DNA from 3 places in the Streptomyces sp. NPDC059832 genome. Region 1 is predicted to be linked to each of the others. Evidence: riboswitches for the same ligand, from Rfam matches in the RefSeq annotation. Region 1 holds a riboswitch; each other region holds the start of a gene.
The links. A riboswitch is a leader RNA that binds a small molecule or an ion and turns the genes downstream of it on or off. The one in region 1 is predicted to bind S-adenosylmethionine.
Positions count from the first base shown of each region.

Region 1 (5,877 bases):
CTCCACGCCTGCCCGTGCCGATGCGTCGCATGGCCGCGCCATGGCGGGCGTTCGCGGCCGGAGTATGGCGCATCCCCGTCCTTTTGATCAGTCATGCTCAGAAAACGGGCTCTTCAGATCGGAAAAGTGGCGAGATTGGTTGTGAATAGTGCCGAAAGGCTCACTGAATTTCCTTATAGTGAAGCCGCGTTGATCAGCCGACCACCGCAACGAGCGAAGCCTTCGTCGCAGGAGATTCCGTACGATGACGACGCCCGCATCCGCGGTGCCCGAGCGCCAGCCCATGTCCCCGCCGCCCGCCGCCGGAGGCTGCCCGGCAGGTGGCGGTGCGTCCGCCGTGCCGCTCAGCGGGCCCGGGTTCCACACCGAACCCCACGTCGTCTACCGCGCCATGCGGAGCGAACACGGACCTGTCGTACCCGTCGAACTGCCCGGCGGGGTTCCGGCCTGGCTGGTCATCGGCTACCGCGAACTCCACCAGGTCACCACGGACGGCGAGTTGTTCCCCAGGGACGTCGGGCTGTGGAACCAGTGGGGGAACATCCCCGAGGACTGGCCGCTGCTACCGATGGTCGGCCGCCCGATGCCCTCCATCTACTTCACCGCCGGGGCCGAGCACCGGCGTCACGCCGCGATGGTCGGGCACGCCCTGGAGGAGGTCGAGCACTTCGAACTCCGCATGGCCTGTGAGGAGTTGGCCGACCGGCTGGTCGACGGGTTCTGCGACCGCGGTACGGCGGACCTGATCGCCGATTTCGCCGTGCCGCTGCCGGTGCTCGTCCTCGCCCGTCTGGTCGGATTCCCCGATGCGGACGGGCCGCGGATCGCCGAGGTACTCAGGGATCTGGCCGACGGCGGACCGGGCGCGCAGGAGGCCCATCTGCGGTTCGGCGAACACATGCAGCGGCTGCTGGCGGCACGGCGGGCCGCGCCCGGGAACGACGTGACCTCGCGCATGCTGGCGTACGCCGGTGAGTTCACCGACGAGGAGTACGTACTCGACCTGATGGCCATCACGGCCGCCGGGCACCTCACCACGGCCGACTGGATCGGCAACTCGCTCCGGCTGATGCTCACCGACGACCAGTTCGCCGTCGCGCTCTCCGGCGGCCGGCACAGTGTCGCCGAAGCCATGAACGAGGTGCTCTGGGAGGAGGGCCCGACGCAGATCCTCGCCGGTCGCTGGGCGGCCCGCGACACCCGGCTGGGAGGCCGGAGCATCCGTGCCGGGGACATGGTGCTGCTGGGCCTGGGCGCCGCCAACGCCGATCCGCACATCCGGCAGCATCTCTCCGCCTCGGGAGGGCCGTCGGGCCAGCGCGGCAACAGCGCGCACCTGGCGTTCAGCCACGGCGAATACCGCTGCCCCTTCCCCGCGCAGGAGATCGCCGAAATCATCGCCCGCACCGGGATCGAGGTGCTGCTCGACCGGCTTCCCGATCTGGAACTTTCCGTGCCCGCACCGGAGTTGGTCCGGCGCCAGTCCGCCTTCCTGCGGGGGATGACCGCGTTGCCCGTCCGGTTCGCCCCCGTACGCCCGACAGGAGACTTGTCTTGAACTGCCCGCACGCCGCCGCCCGGGAGGCCGCTTCGAGCGGCGGGCCCGTCGTCATCGACCCGCTGGTCCAGGACCTGGACGGTGAGACGACACGACTGCGTGACGCCGGTCCGCTTGCCAGGATCGAGCTCCTCGGTGTCCCGGCCCTGACCGTCACCCGGCATGCCCTGGCCCGTCAACTGCTCGTCGATCCACGCCTGGTGAAGGACCTCGACGCCTGGGGGCTCTGGCAGCGCGGCGAGGTCACGCACGAGTGGCCGCTGATCGGCATGATCGACGCCGGACGTTCCATGTTCACGGTGGACGGTGCCGAGCACCGGCGACTGCGCACCAAGACCTCCCAGGCACTCACGCCGCGCAGGCTGGAGGAGATACGCCCGGACATCGAGAAGTTCACCGAGGAACTGCTCGATGCCCTCGCCGAGCAGGGCGAGAGGAGCGAGAACGGTGTGGTCGACCTCAAGTCCGTGTTCGCCCAGCCGCTGCCGATGCGGGTCGTCGGCATGCTGATGGGCGTGGACGAGGCAGAGCACCCCATGCTGATGCGGCGGTACAAGGCGTTCTTCTCCATGCTCACCCCGCAGGAGGAACGCCTGGCGCTGCTGGCCGAGTTGGACGTCTTCTACGCCAATCTCGTACGGGAGAGGACCGCGCGTCCGGCCGACGACCTCACCAGCGCGCTCATCCTCGCCGAGGAGGGCGGCGAACCGCTCACCGAGGAAGAGGTGGTGGGCAATCTCAAGGCGATGGTGGCAGCCGGTCACGAGACCACCATCGGGCTGATCCTGAACGCCGTACGCGCCCTGCTCACCCACCCCGACCAACTGCGCAGGGTGCTCGACGGCGAGATCCCCTGGGAGACGGTGATCGAGGAGACCCTGCGCTGGGACACCCCCACCACCCATCTGCTGATGCGGTTCGCCACGGAGGACATCCGGATCGGCGACGACGTGATAGCGAAGGGCGAAGGAGTGGTGATCTCATACCGCGCCATCGGCCGCGACATCGAGCACCACGGGGCGGACGCCGACGACTTCGACATCACCCGGCCGACTCCGATCCGCCACATGACCTTCGGTCACGGCCCCCACATCTGTCCCGGGGCGGCGCTCTCCCGGGTCGAGGCCGGGATCGCCCTGCCCGCACTGTTCGCGCGCTTCCCCGGACTGCGGGCGGCCGTTGCGGACGAACAGGTGCGCAAGCTGCCGGTGATGACGCAGAACGACATGGAGGCCTTCCCGGTCCTGCTGCACGGCTGAGAACTGACCACCCGTCGGGCACCGTCGCCCGTGGGATACAGTTCTCGCAGGTCATGAGTTCCAGTGCACAGCCCCGGCTAACTGGACGGCACCCCGCTCCGCTGCGGGTGCTCCGGGTGACGACCGGCCCCGTGCGCGGCGTACGGGGAACAGCGGACCATCGGGGCAGAGCACCTGGGGTCCATGATCTCGGGAAGGCGGAGAACCATGCTCCCCCACCTCATCCGGAACGACGGCTGCGCCAGCCACGGCCCCGGCCACCATGTCCACTGGATCCATGCCAAGAAGTGCCACCAGGAGCCCGGCCAGGCCGTGGAACTCCTGCTCACCTCCGGTGACGTCGGCGCCGACGGCTGGGTCGGGCTGCGCCCCGCCTTCGATCACGCCGAGGACTTGCCGAAGGTGTGGACGCACTCTCCGGCAGCCCTCACGGAACTGCTCACGGAGCACCGCGGACGGGTGTTCTGGCTGCCGCGATGGCATGCCCTGAAGCTGGTGGACTCCGCCGGCCGTGCCACCGCCCTGGTCAACGCCGGTTTCGACGGCGGCCCGCTGTGCGCGACGACGGCCCCCGACCCGCGGCGGACCGTCGGCGGCACGTCCTGCGGCCTGTAGATCCGCCCGGTCCGCAGGGCCCCTCGTCAGCCCAGCGCGTCCGCCAGCGCGCTGTCCGCCGCGGCGCGCGATTCCTGCCACAGGGTGGTCACCGGCACCCACACGTGGACTCCCTCGGGCATGCCCACGGTGGCCGCGCGGAAGGCGACGCCCAGATGGGAGGGGTCCGCCGCCACGGACAGGCTGCCGACGACGTGGCCTTCGGTGGCCGCCGGGTCCGCGGTGCGCACGGCGGCGTACGCCCGCTCGCCGCCGGCCAGTGCGTAGGGTCCGCTCCCGGCGGGCGGGACGGCCTCGGCGGAGCCGTCGAGGCCCCTGAAGGTGATCGTGGGAATCCGGTCCACCACGCAGGCCCGGTGGCCGTTGTTGGTGACGCTGATACGGGCGACGTTCCGCTGTCCGCCGGGTGCGGCGTGCACTTCGAGGTCCTTCTCCTGGCAGGTTCCGAGGCGGCTCGCGGTGTCGGCGGACGCGGTGCCGGTCGTTGCCGACGCCGCGGTGCCGGTCAGCGCCAGGGCGGCCGTGACGGAGAGCGCGGAGGCGAGAGCGGAGCGGAGGCGCATGGTGTTTCTCCCGTTGGATCGACAGCCTGCGGAAACGGCCGGACGGCCCGTCGGCCGGTGGGGCCGACATGGACAGTGTGAACCGCCCGACCCGATCTTCGCGACAGATCGGACATGCCGGTTCGGCATATCTGGTGTCGGGACGGGCCGTGTGTCCGGTGCCGGGACGGGTTGCGCGTCCGGACCCGGGAGGGTCACCCGGTTCCTGTCGCGCCGTCCCACCTCGCGCGAGCGGGGGTCCGCAGGGCCAAGGCGGTGACAGCGGTGCTCCCGTGACGAGCGCCGCCAGGAGCGCCACGCTCCGGATCCACGCGCCGTGCTCATGGGCCCGGCCACCCGTCCGGGTCATGGTGCCTGACCGGCGCCCCCACCGCGCGCCACCCCGCCCCGTGTGCCTCAGCGTGTCCGGATCGTCGCCATCACTTCCCGGTCCGGCTGCAGCGTCAGCGACGGCACCGGACCGATGACGCCCGGGTCCACGTCCAGCTCGAAACGGCGCGCCAGCACGGCCAGGATCAGCACCGCCTCCACCATCGCGAACCGGGTGCCCAGGCAGACCCGGGGGCCGCCACCGAACGGGAACCAGGCGTACTCCGCGATGTCGTCGCCCGTCTCCGGATCCCAGCGCTCGGGGCGGAACTCCTCCGGCTCGGGAAACCACCGCGCGTCGCGTTGTGTCACCCACTGGCTGGTCCACACCCGGGTGCCCACCGGCATCGGCACGCCGCCGATCCGCGCACCCTCCTTCGCGACACCGGTGACCAGCCAGATCGTCGGGTAGAGGCGCAGGGTCTCCTTGACCACGGACTGGGTGTACGTCAGCCGCGCGTAGTCGTCGAACTCCGGCTCCCGGTCACCGAGCACCCGGTCCAGCTCCTCGGTGAGCGCGGCACGCACCCGCGGATGGCGGGACAGCAGATACCAGGCCCACACCAGCGTGGAACTGGTCGTCTCGTGCCCGCCGATGTACAGCGTGACCGTCTCGTCGCGTATCTCCTGGTCGGTGAGGTGCGCGCCCGTCTCGTCGACCGCGGTCAACAGCCGGCTCAGCAGATCGGGGCGCTCGTCCCCGCCGTCGCGATGACGGGCGACGACCCGGCCCACCTCGGCGTCGATGACCGCCGCGGCCTTCTTGATCCTGGCCCGGCCGGGAGTCGGCACCCAGTCCGGCAACAGCGCGCCGATACCGGCGAACTCCTTGCCGATCTCCTGCTGCGCCACATCCATCGCCCGGCCCATCGCCTCCGCGTCGGCCGCCGTGTCGACGCCGAAGATGGTGCGCACGGCGATCCGCTGCGTCAGCGCCGCCATCTCCCTTTTGACGTCGATGCGTTCACCGCCCGACCAGGTGTCCGCCAGCTCCACCGTGCTGCTCGCCATCGTCGCCGCGTACGACCGCACCTGCTTGGGCCGCACGGAGGGCTGCACCAGTGACCGCTTCCGTCGCCAGTCCGTGCCGCGGGCGACGACCACGCCGTTGCCCATCACGGTCCGGAAGGCGATACCCAGGGCCGGCTGGTCGAAGGAGCGTTCCGTCTCGGTGAGCAGCTCGCCTATGCAGTCCGGATCGGCGATGTACACACAGGAGTTGGGGCCGAATCGCCAGCCCACCATGTCCCCGTGGGAGCGCAGCCGCTCGAAGAAGGCGAGAGGGTTCTTCCCGAACTGCGGCAGGCTCCCGAGGAACGGCAGCCCCTTCGGTCCCGGCACGATCCTGTGGCTCCGCGGCTCGGCATCGACGGCCTGGCCGGTCTCCGTGGACATGAAAGTCTCCGCTCCCTTGTGGCGCACCCGATTCGGTGCGCGGCGACCTGACTTCAGCGGTACCGCCCGCCGTGGAACATGTCATCGGCCTTCTGCGGTACGTGAGTTGTCGAGGGTA
Region 1 is NZ_JBHWIY010000020.1:17,716-23,592, reverse strand. Features, by position in the region: gene ACFV8T_RS29110 (cytochrome P450) at 245-1,558, shown strand; gene ACFV8T_RS29105 (cytochrome P450) at 1,555-2,817, shown strand; SAM riboswitch class IV at 2,867-2,976, shown strand; gene ACFV8T_RS29100 (hypothetical protein) at 3,025-3,432, shown strand; gene ACFV8T_RS29095 (DUF4232 domain-containing protein) at 3,459-3,995, opposite strand; gene ACFV8T_RS29090 (cytochrome P450) at 4,392-5,759, opposite strand.

Region 2 (5,877 bases), on a different contig from region 1:
CCGCTCGTCCACATCGGCCTCGTGCGCCCGGCGGCGCAGGAAGTCCCCGTCCGCGCCGAGACCGTGCACCCCGATCCTGGTCCGCCCGGTGCCGCCCAGGATCTGGGTGCAGCAGCCGATGAACGCGTCCGCCCAGCGCCGGGTCAGGAACGCCGCCCGGTCCGCGCCCAGGATGCCGTGCAGCAGCTGCTCGGCGATGTCGTCGGGGAGCAGCCGGAAGTAGTCGACGGGTGCCCACGGGGTGTGCGAGAAATGGCCGATCCGCAGGTCGGGGCGGAGCTCGCGGAGCATGCCCGGCACCAGCGCCAGGTGGTAGTCCTGCACCAGCACCGCGGCGCCCTGCCCCGCCTCCTCGGCGAGCGCCTCGGCGAAGGCCCGGTTGTAGGTCTCGAACGACGCCCACTGCCGCCGGAACTCCGCGTCGAAGACCGGCTCCAGCGGCGTCTGGTACAGCATGTGGTGGACGAACCAGAGCACCGAGTTCGCGATGCCGTTGTACGCGTCGGCGTGCACGTCCGCGTCGATGTCGAGCATCCGTACGCCCGACTCACCGACCCCCCGCCGGACCGCCTCCCGGTCCCCGTCACCCAGCGCCGCGCACACCCACAACTTGTCGTCGACGGCGCTCAGTCCGGAGACGAGCCCGCCGCCGCCCCGCTTCGCGTCGAGCGATCCGTCCGCGCCCAGGGTGTACGACACCGGGCCGCGGTTGGACGCGACGAGGACCTGGGCGGAGAGCCGGGCGGAGGACTGGGCTTCGTGCTCGGAGACCATGTTGCGGAATCTAGCCCGATCACGAACCGCCCAAACGTGCGAAGTCAGGCCACGTCAGGCCGCGCGGCGCGAAACGTACTCCTCGATCTCGCACATCGGGGGCCGCTCCTCGGTGTCCACGGCATGGGTGCGCGGTACGAAGCCGTTCGCGCCGCGCTCGAACTGGGTGAGCGCCGGGCGTACCAGGTGGCCGCGGGACAGCCGCAGTTGCGCGGTCCGGTAGATCGCCGCCGCCATCCGGCCGAGCGCCTGCCCGTCCTGGTGCCGGTGCTTGCGCACCCCCACGTCGACCTGGGCCAGCGCGTCCAGCCCCACCGTGTGCAGCGCGTCGACCAGGAGGCCCAGCTCCACGCCGTAGCCGACGGGGAAGGGCAGCCGTTCGAGCAGAGAGCGGCGTACGGCGTACTCGCCGCCCAGCGGCTGGACGAAACCGGCCAGCTGCGGCCAGTGCAGATTGAGCAGCGGACGGGCCACCAGCTCGGTCACGCGACCGCCCTGCCCCGCCGTGTCGCCGAAGGGGCGGTCGTACATCGCCTTCACGAACTGCACGTCCGGGTCGGTCAGCAGCGGGCCGACGATGCCGGAGACGAAGTCCGCCGAGAAGTCCTTCAGATCGGCGTCGATGAAGCACACGATGTCACCGCCGGTCACCAGGAGCGAGCGCCACAGCACCTCGCCCTTGCCGGGCACGGCCGGGATCCGGGGGAGTATCGCGTCCCGGTGCACCACCCGGGCGCCGGCCTCCCGGGCCGCCTTCGCGGTGTCGTCCGTGGAACCGGAATCGATCACCACGAGCTCGTCGACCAGCCGGACCTTCTCCATCAGCTCGCGCCGGATCGTCGCGACGATCTCGCCGACCGTCGCCCCTTCGTTCAGCGCGGGCAGTACGACACTGACGCTCCCGCGGCCCGCTTCCCCGGCCGTGGCCCTGGCGGCCAGGAGGCGGTCCAACGGGCGGTCGGCGGCCGACCAGGAACGCCTGGCCAGCCAGCATTCGACCTCTTCCAGCACGGTCGATACTCCCTGTATGTGATCCATCTCGCGGTTCGGACGACTATCTCAACAGTCCGGTGCTTCGGTTACAGTCTTGAACAACGCGGACGACCATCGCATGCCGGGGTCCGTCCGCCGATAAATGCCCGGATCGAAGATCCGGTGCCACAGCGCTCATCCAGAGGGACTGAGGGAACGGCCCGTTGAAGTCCCGGCAACCCCCCCGCCGACCGTGAGGTCAGGTGGGGAAGGTGCCAATTCCGTCTCGTGGCGAAACGCGCCGCGAGGAAGATGAGGAGAAAGGGCCTCGCCACCATGGCTGCGCAGACCGTTGCAGTAAGCACCGATTCTTCCGCCGACGCTGACGCCAACGCCGAAGCCGTCGACCTCGGTCCCGCCTCGGGCCTTTCCTGCCGCGAGTGCGGCGAGCGTTTCGAACTCGGCCCCATTTTCGCCTGCGCGTCCTGTTTCGGGCCGCTCGAAGTCGCGTACGACCTGCCGAGCGGCTCCCCCGAAGAGCTGAAGAAGCGCATCGAGGCCGGACCGGCCAACATCTGGCGCTACGCGCCGCTGCTGCCGGTCCCCGCCGATGTCGCCGAGAAGCCGAACCTGAACCCCGGCTGGACCAAGCTCGTCCAGGCCGACAACCTCGCCCGTGAGCTCGGCGTCGAGCAGGGCAAGCTGTTCGTCAAGGACGACTCCGGCAACCCCACGCACTCCTTCAAGGACCGCGTCGTCGCCCAGGCCATCGAGGCCGCCCGCGCCTTCGGCTTCACCACCCTCTCCTGCTCCTCCACCGGCAACCTCGCCGGTGCCGTCGGCGCCGCCGCCGCCCGCGCCGGCTTCCGCTCCTGCGTGTTCATCCCGCACGACCTGGAGCAGGGCAAGGTCGTCATGGCCGCGGTGTACGGCGGTGAGCTGGTCGGCATCGAGGGCAACTACGACGACGTCAACCGCTTCTGCTCCGAGCTCATCGGCGACCCGCTCGGCGAGGGCTGGGGCTTCGTCAACGTCAACCTGCGTCCGTACTACGGCGAGGGCTCCAAGACCCTGGCGTACGAGATCTGCGAGCAGCTCGGCTGGCAGCTCCCGGACCAGCTGGTCATCCCGATCGCGTCCGGCTCGCAGTTCACCAAGATCGACAAGGGCCTCCAGGAGCTGATCAAGCTCGGTCTGGTCGAGGACAAGCCGTACAAGCTCTTCGGCGCCCAGGCCGAGGGCTGCTCGCCGGTCTCGGTCGCGTACAAGGGCGGCCACGACGTCGTCCGGCCGCAGAAGCCGAACACGATCGCCAAGTCCCTCGCCATCGGCAACCCGGCCGACGGCCCGTACGTCCTGGACATCGCCCGCCGCACCGGTGGCGCCGTGGAGGACGTCGACGACGAACAGGTCGTCGACGCGATCAAGCTGCTGGCGCGCACCGAGGGCATCTTCGCGGAGACGGCGGGCGGTGTGACGGTCGGCGTGACGAAGAAGCTCATCGAGGCCGGTCTGATCGACCCGTCGCTGACCACCGTCGTACTCAACACGGGTGACGGCCTCAAGACCCTCGACGCGGTGGCCGACACCTCGCAGGCGACCGCGACGATCCGGCCCAGCCTGGACGCGTTCCGCGCCGCCGGCCTCGCCACCAGCTGACCACCCGAGACTCCAGGAAGGGCACCCGCCATGAGCGTCAAGGTCCGCATCCCCACCATCCTCCGCACCTACACGGGCGGCCAGGCCGAGGTCCCGGCAGAGGGCTCGACCCTCTCCCAGGTCATCGAGTCCCTGGAGCAGAACCACCCGGGCATCGCCGCCCGCGTCCTGGACGACCAGGGCAAGCTGCGCCGCTTCGTCAACGTGTACGTCAACGACGACGACGTGCGCTTCGAGGGCGGTCTGGAGACGGCCACGCCGGACGGCGCCGGCATCTCGATCATCCCGGCCGTGGCCGGCGGCTGCTGACGCCCCGTCCGACCGCACCGCGTAATCGAATTGCCCTCTCCGTGTTTGAAAACGGAGGGGGCAATTCTGCATGGTTGAGCGCGGTACAGTGTGGGAAGTCCCCCCAGCTGCCCGTGCCGCCCGCATACGAGAATGCGCCCGGCCACGACAAGATGCAGCCAAAGTGCGCGATCCGCTTGAGGCATAAGTCGCCTTTGCCTGGCCCGACTTGCCCAGGATTCATATGAATTCCGCATATCCGGGCGTTCGGTTCTGCCGAGAATTCTCGTCCGATTGACCTGTTGCAGAGGGCAGTTGGGCAGATACATTCAGCCGCGGTCGACGCGTTCCGGCGCACCCACCCTCTCCTGTCGGAGGGTGAGTTCTGACCCGGGTCCGCGAAGTGCGGTCCTGCGCAAGGGCCAGTAATAGGGGAGTTAGGCATGGCTCAGGGCACCGTCAAGTGGTTCAACGCGGAGAAGGGGTACGGCTTCATCGCGGTCGACGGTGGTGCGGATGTTTTCGTCCACTACAGCGCGATCCAGATGGACGGGTACCGCACCCTCGAAGAGGGTCAGCGAGTTGAATTCGAGATCTCGCAGGGCCAGAAGGGGCCGCAGGCAGACATGGTCAAGCTCGCCGTCGGCTGAGTTCGAGCGGTCGGCCAACGACGCCACTCACGCACTGCACTCACGCACTGAGGGCCCGTACCCCGGGGGTACGGGCCCTCAGTGCGTCCCGTGCGCCCCGTGTCTGCCTCCCGCGCGCCCCGGCGCGGTGTCCACATCCCGAGGGGGACGCTTGCACTCTCGGGGGTCGAGTGCTAATCATTGGCGTTAGCACTCTCCAGGTGAGAGTGACAGAACTTGGACCGGGCCGGTGAGGCCCGCAGGTCGGTGGGGCAAGGAACCACCGGTCACGCAGGCCGTCCGTCGCGGGCGCCACTCGGTCCGGAGAAATCCACCCCTGTCCGGGAGGACCACTTCACATGGCCAAGATCATCGCGTTCGACGAGGAGGCCCGGCGCGGTCTCGAGCGCGGCATGAACCAGCTCGCCGACGCCGTCAAGGTCACCCTTGGCCCCAAGGGTCGCAACGTCGTCCTTGAGAAGAAGTGGGGCGCCCCCACGATCACCAACGATGGTGTTTCCATCGCCAAGGAGATCGAGCTGGAGGACCCGTACGAGAAGATCGGTGCGGAGCTGGTCAAGGAGGTCGCCAAGAAGACGGACGACGTCGCCGGCGACGGTACGACCACCGCCACCGTTCTCGCCCAGGCTCTCGTCCGCGAGGGTCTGCGCAACGTCGCCGCGGGTGCCAACCCGATGGCTCTCAAGCGGGGCATCGAGAAGGCCGTCGAGGCCGTCTCCGCCGCCCTCCTGGAGCAGGCCAAGGACGTGGAGACCAAGGAGCAGATCGCTTCGACGGCCTCCATCTCCGCCGCCGACACCCAGATCGGCGAGCTCATCGCCGAGGCCATGGACAAGGTCGGCAAGGAAGGCGTCATCACCGTCGAGGAGTCCCAGACCTTCGGTCTGGAGCTGGAGCTCACCGAGGGTATGCGCTTCGACAAGGGCTACATCTCGGCGTACTTCGCCACCGACATGGAGCGCATGGAGTCGTCCCTCGACGACCCGTACATCCTGATCGTCAACTCCAAGGTCAGCAACGTGAAGGACCTCCTTCCGCTGCTGGAGAAGGTCATGCAGTCCGGCAAGCCGCTGCTGATCATCGCCGAGGACGTCGAGGGCGAGGCCCTGTCGACCCTGGTCGTCAACAAGATCCGTGGCACCTTCAAGTCCGTCGCCGTCAAGGCCCCGGGCTTCGGTGACCGCCGCAAGGCCATGCTCGGCGACATCGCCATCCTCACCGGTGGCACCGTCATCTCCGAGGAGGTCGGCCTCAAGCTGGAGAACGCCGGTCTCGACCTGCTCGGCCGCGCCCGCAAGGTCGTCATCACCAAGGACGAGACGACGATCGTCGACGGTGCCGGTGACAGCGACCAGGTCCAGGGTCGCGTCAACCAGATCCGCGCCGAGATCGAGAACTCCGACTCGGACTACGACCGCGAGAAGCTCCAGGAGCGCCTCGCGAAGCTGGCCGGCGGCGTGGCCGTCATCAAGGCCGGCGCCGCGACCGAGGTCGAGCTCAAGGAGCGCAAGCACCGCATCGAGGACGCGGTGCG
Region 2 is NZ_JBHWIY010000017.1:154,273-160,149, forward strand. Features, by position in the region: gene ACFV8T_RS27770 (trehalose-6-phosphate synthase) at 1-774, opposite strand, end outside; gene ACFV8T_RS27775 (glucosyl-3-phosphoglycerate synthase) at 829-1,785, opposite strand; SAM riboswitch class I at 1,939-2,065, shown strand; gene thrC (threonine synthase) at 2,083-3,405, shown strand; gene ACFV8T_RS27785 (MoaD/ThiS family protein) at 3,436-3,714, shown strand; gene ACFV8T_RS27790 (cold-shock protein) at 4,137-4,343, shown strand; partial or broken gene groL (chaperonin GroEL) at 4,682-5,877, shown strand, end outside.
Region 2: it holds a riboswitch for S-adenosylmethionine, as region 1 does, so the genes downstream of both, thrC (threonine synthase) here and ACFV8T_RS29100 (hypothetical protein) in region 1, are expected to answer to the same signal.

Region 3 (5,877 bases), on a different contig from region 1:
CGGCCACATCGACGGGGTCGGCGGCGGCAGGCGGCGCACCGGCCTCCAGGGCAGCGGTCAGCTCGGGCTGCCCCTCCTTGAGCCGCTCGCCGATGCGCTGCCGGAACAGCGCGTCGTTCTCCAGGGCGGCCGCCATCGCGTTCCCGGCGAACTTGGCCCGCCGGGTCGGGGTGAAACGGGCGTACTGCCGCAGCTGGGCCGGGAGTTCGGTGACCGTCAGGCCGCCGAACGCGTCCGAGACCAGTGCGACGACCCGCCGCCGTACGCCTTCGGGCAGCGGGCGGTCGAGCGCCTCGACGGCGTCGTCGGCCGCCTCGGCCGACTCGGCGCCGCTATCGGGCTGCTCCACCATCCGTCACCCCAAATGTCTGTGGGCGCGGCTCCGTCAGGAGTCGGCACCCGGCCTGTCCACCAGTTCGATCTGGTCCACCGCATTGCACCAACGACAGCGCACCGACTCGATGGTCTCACTGACCACCTCGCGTTCCTCGACGCTGGACTCACCGGCCAGGTCGAGATGGACATATTCGACGACCTTCGAGGAGCGCGTCACGTCGAAGCGCGTGAGATTTCCGCAGAGCGTGCAGCGCCAGCGAGTCCCGTCGGTCGGCTGGGGAACCGTCGTCATCGTTGCGTCCTCTTTCGTCGAGCCTCTTGCTGCCTTGCTTCAAGGATCTCGCGGTGCGCCGTCGAACTGCGGATGTCCTGCCGTAACCCTACGGCCTCACCGCGTCCCCCCGACACGGCGAGGCGGTCTGTCCCGTTCCCTCCGGTTGCGTCATGCTCTGTTCATGATCGATCGGCGAGCTGTGGCCGGCAGACTGTCCGGCGGACTGCTACGGACGGTCACCGGTGGACCACTGGTGACCCATGCCCTGATCGCGGTCTGCGCCCTGGTCTTCGTGATCAGCCCGCTGTCCGGCTTCAACCCGGTCCCCGGAACCGCCGACGCCCTGCTGGCCGCCCAGGCGGGGTACTTCGAACGGTGGGGCGTGATCCCGAGCGAGCTGTGGGACGGCTCGGCACACGCCCTGCTCGCCCCGCTCACCGCCCTCTTCGTGCACGGCAGCTGGCTGCACCTGCTCGGCAACGTGCTCTTCCTGTACGTGTTCGGGGCGATGACCGAGGAGCGCATGGGCCGGATCGGGTTCACCTTCTTCTACGTCATCAGCGGCTATCTCGCCCTGGTCGCCTACGCGGCCGCCCACGCCACGTCCGACCAGACGCTGGTGGGCGCCTCGGGGGCGATCTCGGCGGTGCTCGGGGCGTTCCTGTACCTCTTCCCCAGGGCCCGGGTCACCAGCCTGTTCCCGTTCCTCTTCTTCCTGCCGCTGCGCTTCCCCGCCTGGATCGTGCTGGTCTTCTGGTTCGTCCTGCAGTGGCTGGCGTTCCGGGGCGCGGGCAGCGGGGGGCCGGGCGTGGCCTATCTGGCCCATGTGGTGGGCTTCGCCCTGGGCTTTCTCTACGCCTGGGGGCGTTACCGGCGTACGGATAGAGTGAAGGCACCAGCCACGGCCACCGAGGGAGAAAGCCAGCCGTGATCACCGCGATCGTGCTCATCAAAACCAGCGTGGACCGGATTCCCGAGATCGCCGAGGCCATCGCCGCGCTGGACAGCGTCAGCGAGGTCTTCTCGGTCACCGGTACGTACGACCTGATCGCCATGGTCCGGGTGGCCAAGCACGACGATCTGGCCGACGTCATCCCCGGCCGGATCAGCAAGATCCCCGGCGTCGAGGCCACCGACACGCATGTGGCGTTCCGTACCTACTCGCAGCACGACCTGGAGGCCGCCTTCGCCATCGGCCTCGACGCGTAGGCACACCCCCACGGCGTGACACTTCGGCGGGGGACGGGCTCGGCTGCCCGTCCCCCGCCGAAGTGCTGTGTGCCCGTCAGAGCTGCGCCGCACCCCGGTCCGGGACGCAGCGGCCGTCCTCGGTGCGGTACTTCCACTGGGCGCCCTTGCTCACCAGTTCCTTGACCGCGCGGACGAAACGCTCGATGTGCTCGTCCGGCGTACCGGCGCCGAAGCTCACCCGGATCGCGTTGAGCGAGAGCTCGCCCGGCCCGGCCTCCGGCGCGCCGCACTCCCCGACCTCCTGCGGGTCGCTGCCCAGCAGGGTGCGGACCAGCGGGTGGGCGCAGAAGAGTCCGTCGCGGACCCCGATGCCGTACTCGGCGGAAAGGGCGGCGGCGAAGTGCGAGCTGTTCCAGCCCTCCACCACGAAGGAGATGACGCCGACCCGCGGGGCCTCGTCGCCGAACAGCGAGAGCACCTTGACCTCGGGGACCTCGGCCAGGCCGGTCCGGACCGCGCCCACGAGGTGCTGCTCCCGGGCGACCAGGTTGTCGAAGCCCGCCTCGGTGAGCGCCTTGCAGGCGGAGGCGATGGAGTACACCCCGATGACGTTGGGGGAACCGGCCTCGTGGCGGGCGGCGGTGGAGTGCCATTCGACGTCCACGCCGCCGTCGGTGCGACGGGCGACCTTGCGCGAGGCGCCGCCGCCCGCGAGGTAGGGCTCGGCCTGCTGCAGCCAGTCGGACCGGCCGGCGAGGACGCCCGAGCCGAAGGGCGCGTACAGCTTGTGTCCGGAGAAGGCGACCCAGTCGACGTCCAGCTCGGCGATGTCGACGGGGTGGTGCGGGGCGAGCTGCGCGGCGTCCAGCACGATCCGGGCACCGTGCGCGTGCGCGGCGGCGGCCAGCTCCTTCACCGGCCACAGCTCGCCGGTGACGTTGGAGGCACCGGTGACGCAGACCAGCGCGGGGCCGTAGGGGTCGCGGTCGGCGAGGGCCCGCTCCAGCGTCTCGACGGCCTGGGCGGGGGTGCGCGGGGCGTTCAGGTAGGTCACCCGGGCGTCGCGCCACGGCAGCAGCGAGGCGTGGTGCTCGGTCTCGTACACGAAGACCTGGCAGTCGGCCGGGACGACCGCGGCCAGCAGGTTCAGCGAGTCGGTGGTCGAGCGGGTGAAGATCACCTGGTCGTCGGCGCGGCAGCCGAGGAACTCCGCGACCGTCGCGCGGCTGTTCTCGAAGAGGTCCGTGGAGAGCTGCGAGAGGTAACCGGCCCCTCGGTGGACGCTGCCGTAGTACGGGGCGTACGCGGCGACATCGTCCCAGACGCGCTGGAGGGCGGGGGCGCTGGCGGCGTAGTCGAGAGCGGCGTAGGTGACCTCACCACCCGTGACCAGCGGAACCGTCACATCCTTACCCAGAACCGGCAGAGGGGCACAAAGCGACTGGTCGGCGGCAGCGGTGAAGACAGACATGGCGAACTCCCGTAAGAGGCAGGCGAATTGCATGCGCCGGCGGATACGCGGCAGCGCAGCGGAGAGAAAAGGGGTGTGCGGAGGAGGGCCGACGGCCCTATCGCATTCGCGTGCTCACAAGAGACTCCCTAGGGACCAGGACCCCGGGGGTTGGCATTCACAGATGCCGAGGGGCCCGCGCTTGCCGCAGACCTCGCTGCCTACGGCCTGGTCTTCACCCGGGGCACCCCGCCACGGACGGAGGGTTGCCGGACAGCGGGCCGGGGCCGTAGTCGCTGTCACTCATGACCTGACCAGCATCTTGCCATACGCACAAAGACGCGCAAGGCGCAGTCCAGGATCCGGACTGCGCCCTGCGCCACATTTCCGCCTGTTTCAGGCGTTGCTGGCCGCCACCCAGCGCTCCAGCACCCGTGCCGCCGCCCCGGAGTCGATGGACTCGGCGGCCTTCGCCATCCCGGCCGCGAGCTGCTCGTTCAGCGTGCCGTCCGCCGCGTCCAGCGCCACCAGCGCCGCCGCCGAGTTGAGCAGCACGGCATCGCGCGCCGGTCCCCGCTCGCCGCCCAGCACCCGGCGGGCCACATCGGCGTTGTACGAGGCGTCCGCACCGCGCAGGGCCTGCACGGGCACCAGTTCCAGACCGACGTCGCGCGGGTCGAACGCCTCCTCGCGCACCGCTCCGTCCCGGACCACCCAGACCCGCGAGGTCGCGGTCGTCGTCAGCTCGTCCAGACCGTCGTCGCCGCGGAAGACCAGCGCCGAATTGCCCCGCCCGGCCAGCACCCCGGCGACGATGGGCGCCATCTTCAGGTCGGCCACGCCGACGGCCTGCGCACGCACCCGGGCCGGGTTGGTGAGCGGCCCGAGGATGTTGAACGTCGTCGGCGCGCCGAGCTCCTTGCGGGCCCTGGAGACGTGGCGCAGGGCGGGGTGGAACTTCACCGCGAAGCAGAAGGTGATGCCCGCCTCCTCGGCGACCTCGACGACCCGCTGCGCGGAGAGGTCCAGGTTGACGCCGAGCTTCTCCAGCACATCGGAGGAACCGCTCGCCGACGAGGAGGCGCGGTTGCCGTGCTTGACGACCTTGGCGCCGGTGCCGGCGATGACGATCGCCGACATGGTGGAGATGTTGACCGTCTTGGCGAGGTCGCCGCCGGTGCCGACGATGTCGACCGTACGACCGGGTACGTGGATGGTCTTGGCGTGCTCGTACATCGCCCGTACCAGGCCGGACACCTCGTCGATCGTCTCGCCCTTGGCCCGCAGCGCCACCGCGAACCCGGCGATCTGCACATCGGTCGCCTCGCCGCTCATGATGCGGTCCATCGCCCACGCGGTGTCGTCGGCGGTGAGGTTCTCACCGCGCAGCAGGGGGTTCAGCATGCCGGGCCAGGAACGGTCCGCCACGCTGTCGCCGCCGATCGGGGTCACAACGTTCATGGTCCGCTCCTGGGTCCACAGCCGGTAAAAGGGATGCCTCCACCCTATCGAGCGCCGGGGACGGCAAAGAGCCCCGTCCATCGAATGGACGGGGCTCCTGCTGTGGCGATCAGTTCAAGCGATCAGTGGTGACCGTGGCCGCTGGTGATCTCCTTGTACTCCTCGGCGGTGGGCTTGGCGATCTGGTTGTCCTCGCCGAAGTAGCCCTTGCTGAGCCGGGCCCGCAGCTTCTGCAGGGCCGACACCTTGCGCTCGACACCGTTCTCGTCGACCGTCGGGCCGATCTCGACCGGCTTGTACTGCTCGTGCGCGGTGAGCGTGTGCAGCTGCCCGGGGCTGAGCGGCTCGTGGATCTCGACGAACTCACCGTGCGGCAGGCGCTTGATGATGCCGGACTCGCGCCCGTGCAGCACCTTCTCCTTGTCGCGGCGCTGGAGGCCGAGGCAGATCCGCCGGGTGGCGATGAACGCGAGGACCGGGCCGACGAAGATGAAGATCCGGACGAACCAGGAGATGGCGTTCAGCGACAGGTGGAAGTGCGTGGCCCACAGGTCGTTGCCACCGCCGATGAAGACGATGACGTACTCGGTGATCCAGGCGACGCCGAAGGCCGTCCGGGTCGGGGCGTTGCGCGGGCGGTCCAGGATGTGGTGCTCGCGCTTGTCGCCGGTGACCCAGGACTCGACGAACGGGTAGACCGCGATGATCGCGAGCACCAGTCCGAAGGCCATCAGCGGGATGAACACACCCAGTACGAGCGTGTGACCCCAGAGGTTGATCTCCCAGCCCGGCATCACTCGGATCAGACCCTCGGCGAAGCCCATGTACCAGTCGGGCTGGGCGCCGGTGGACACCTGGTCCGGGCGGTACGGGCCGATGGCCCAGATCGGGTTGATCGAGGCGATGGCCGCGATGACGGCGATGATGCCGAAGACCAGGAAGAAGAAACCGCCGGCCTTCGCCATGTACACCGGCAGCAGCGGCATGCCGACGACGTTCTTGTTGGTGCGGCCGGGACCCGCGAACTGCGTGTGCTTGTGGTAGAAGACCAGGATCAGGTGCGCCACCAGCAGACCGAGCATGATGCCCGGCAGCAGCAGGATGTGGATCGAGTAGAACCGGGCGACGAAGTCGTGACCGGGGAACTCTCCGCCGAACAGGAACA
Region 3 is NZ_JBHWIY010000006.1:206,621-212,497, forward strand. Features, by position in the region: gene ACFV8T_RS13220 (NYN domain-containing protein) at 1-349, opposite strand, end outside; gene ACFV8T_RS13225 (hypothetical protein) at 386-628, opposite strand; gene ACFV8T_RS13230 (rhomboid family intramembrane serine protease) at 792-1,541, shown strand; gene ACFV8T_RS13235 (Lrp/AsnC family transcriptional regulator) at 1,538-1,819, shown strand; gene ACFV8T_RS13240 (aminotransferase class V-fold PLP-dependent enzyme) at 1,896-3,272, opposite strand; SAM riboswitch class IV at 3,445-3,562, opposite strand; gene trpD (anthranilate phosphoribosyltransferase) at 3,648-4,712, opposite strand; gene ACFV8T_RS13250 (cytochrome bc complex cytochrome b subunit) at 4,835-5,877, opposite strand, start outside.
Region 3: it holds a riboswitch for S-adenosylmethionine, as region 1 does, so the genes downstream of both, ACFV8T_RS13240 (aminotransferase class V-fold PLP-dependent enzyme) here and ACFV8T_RS29100 (hypothetical protein) in region 1, are expected to answer to the same signal.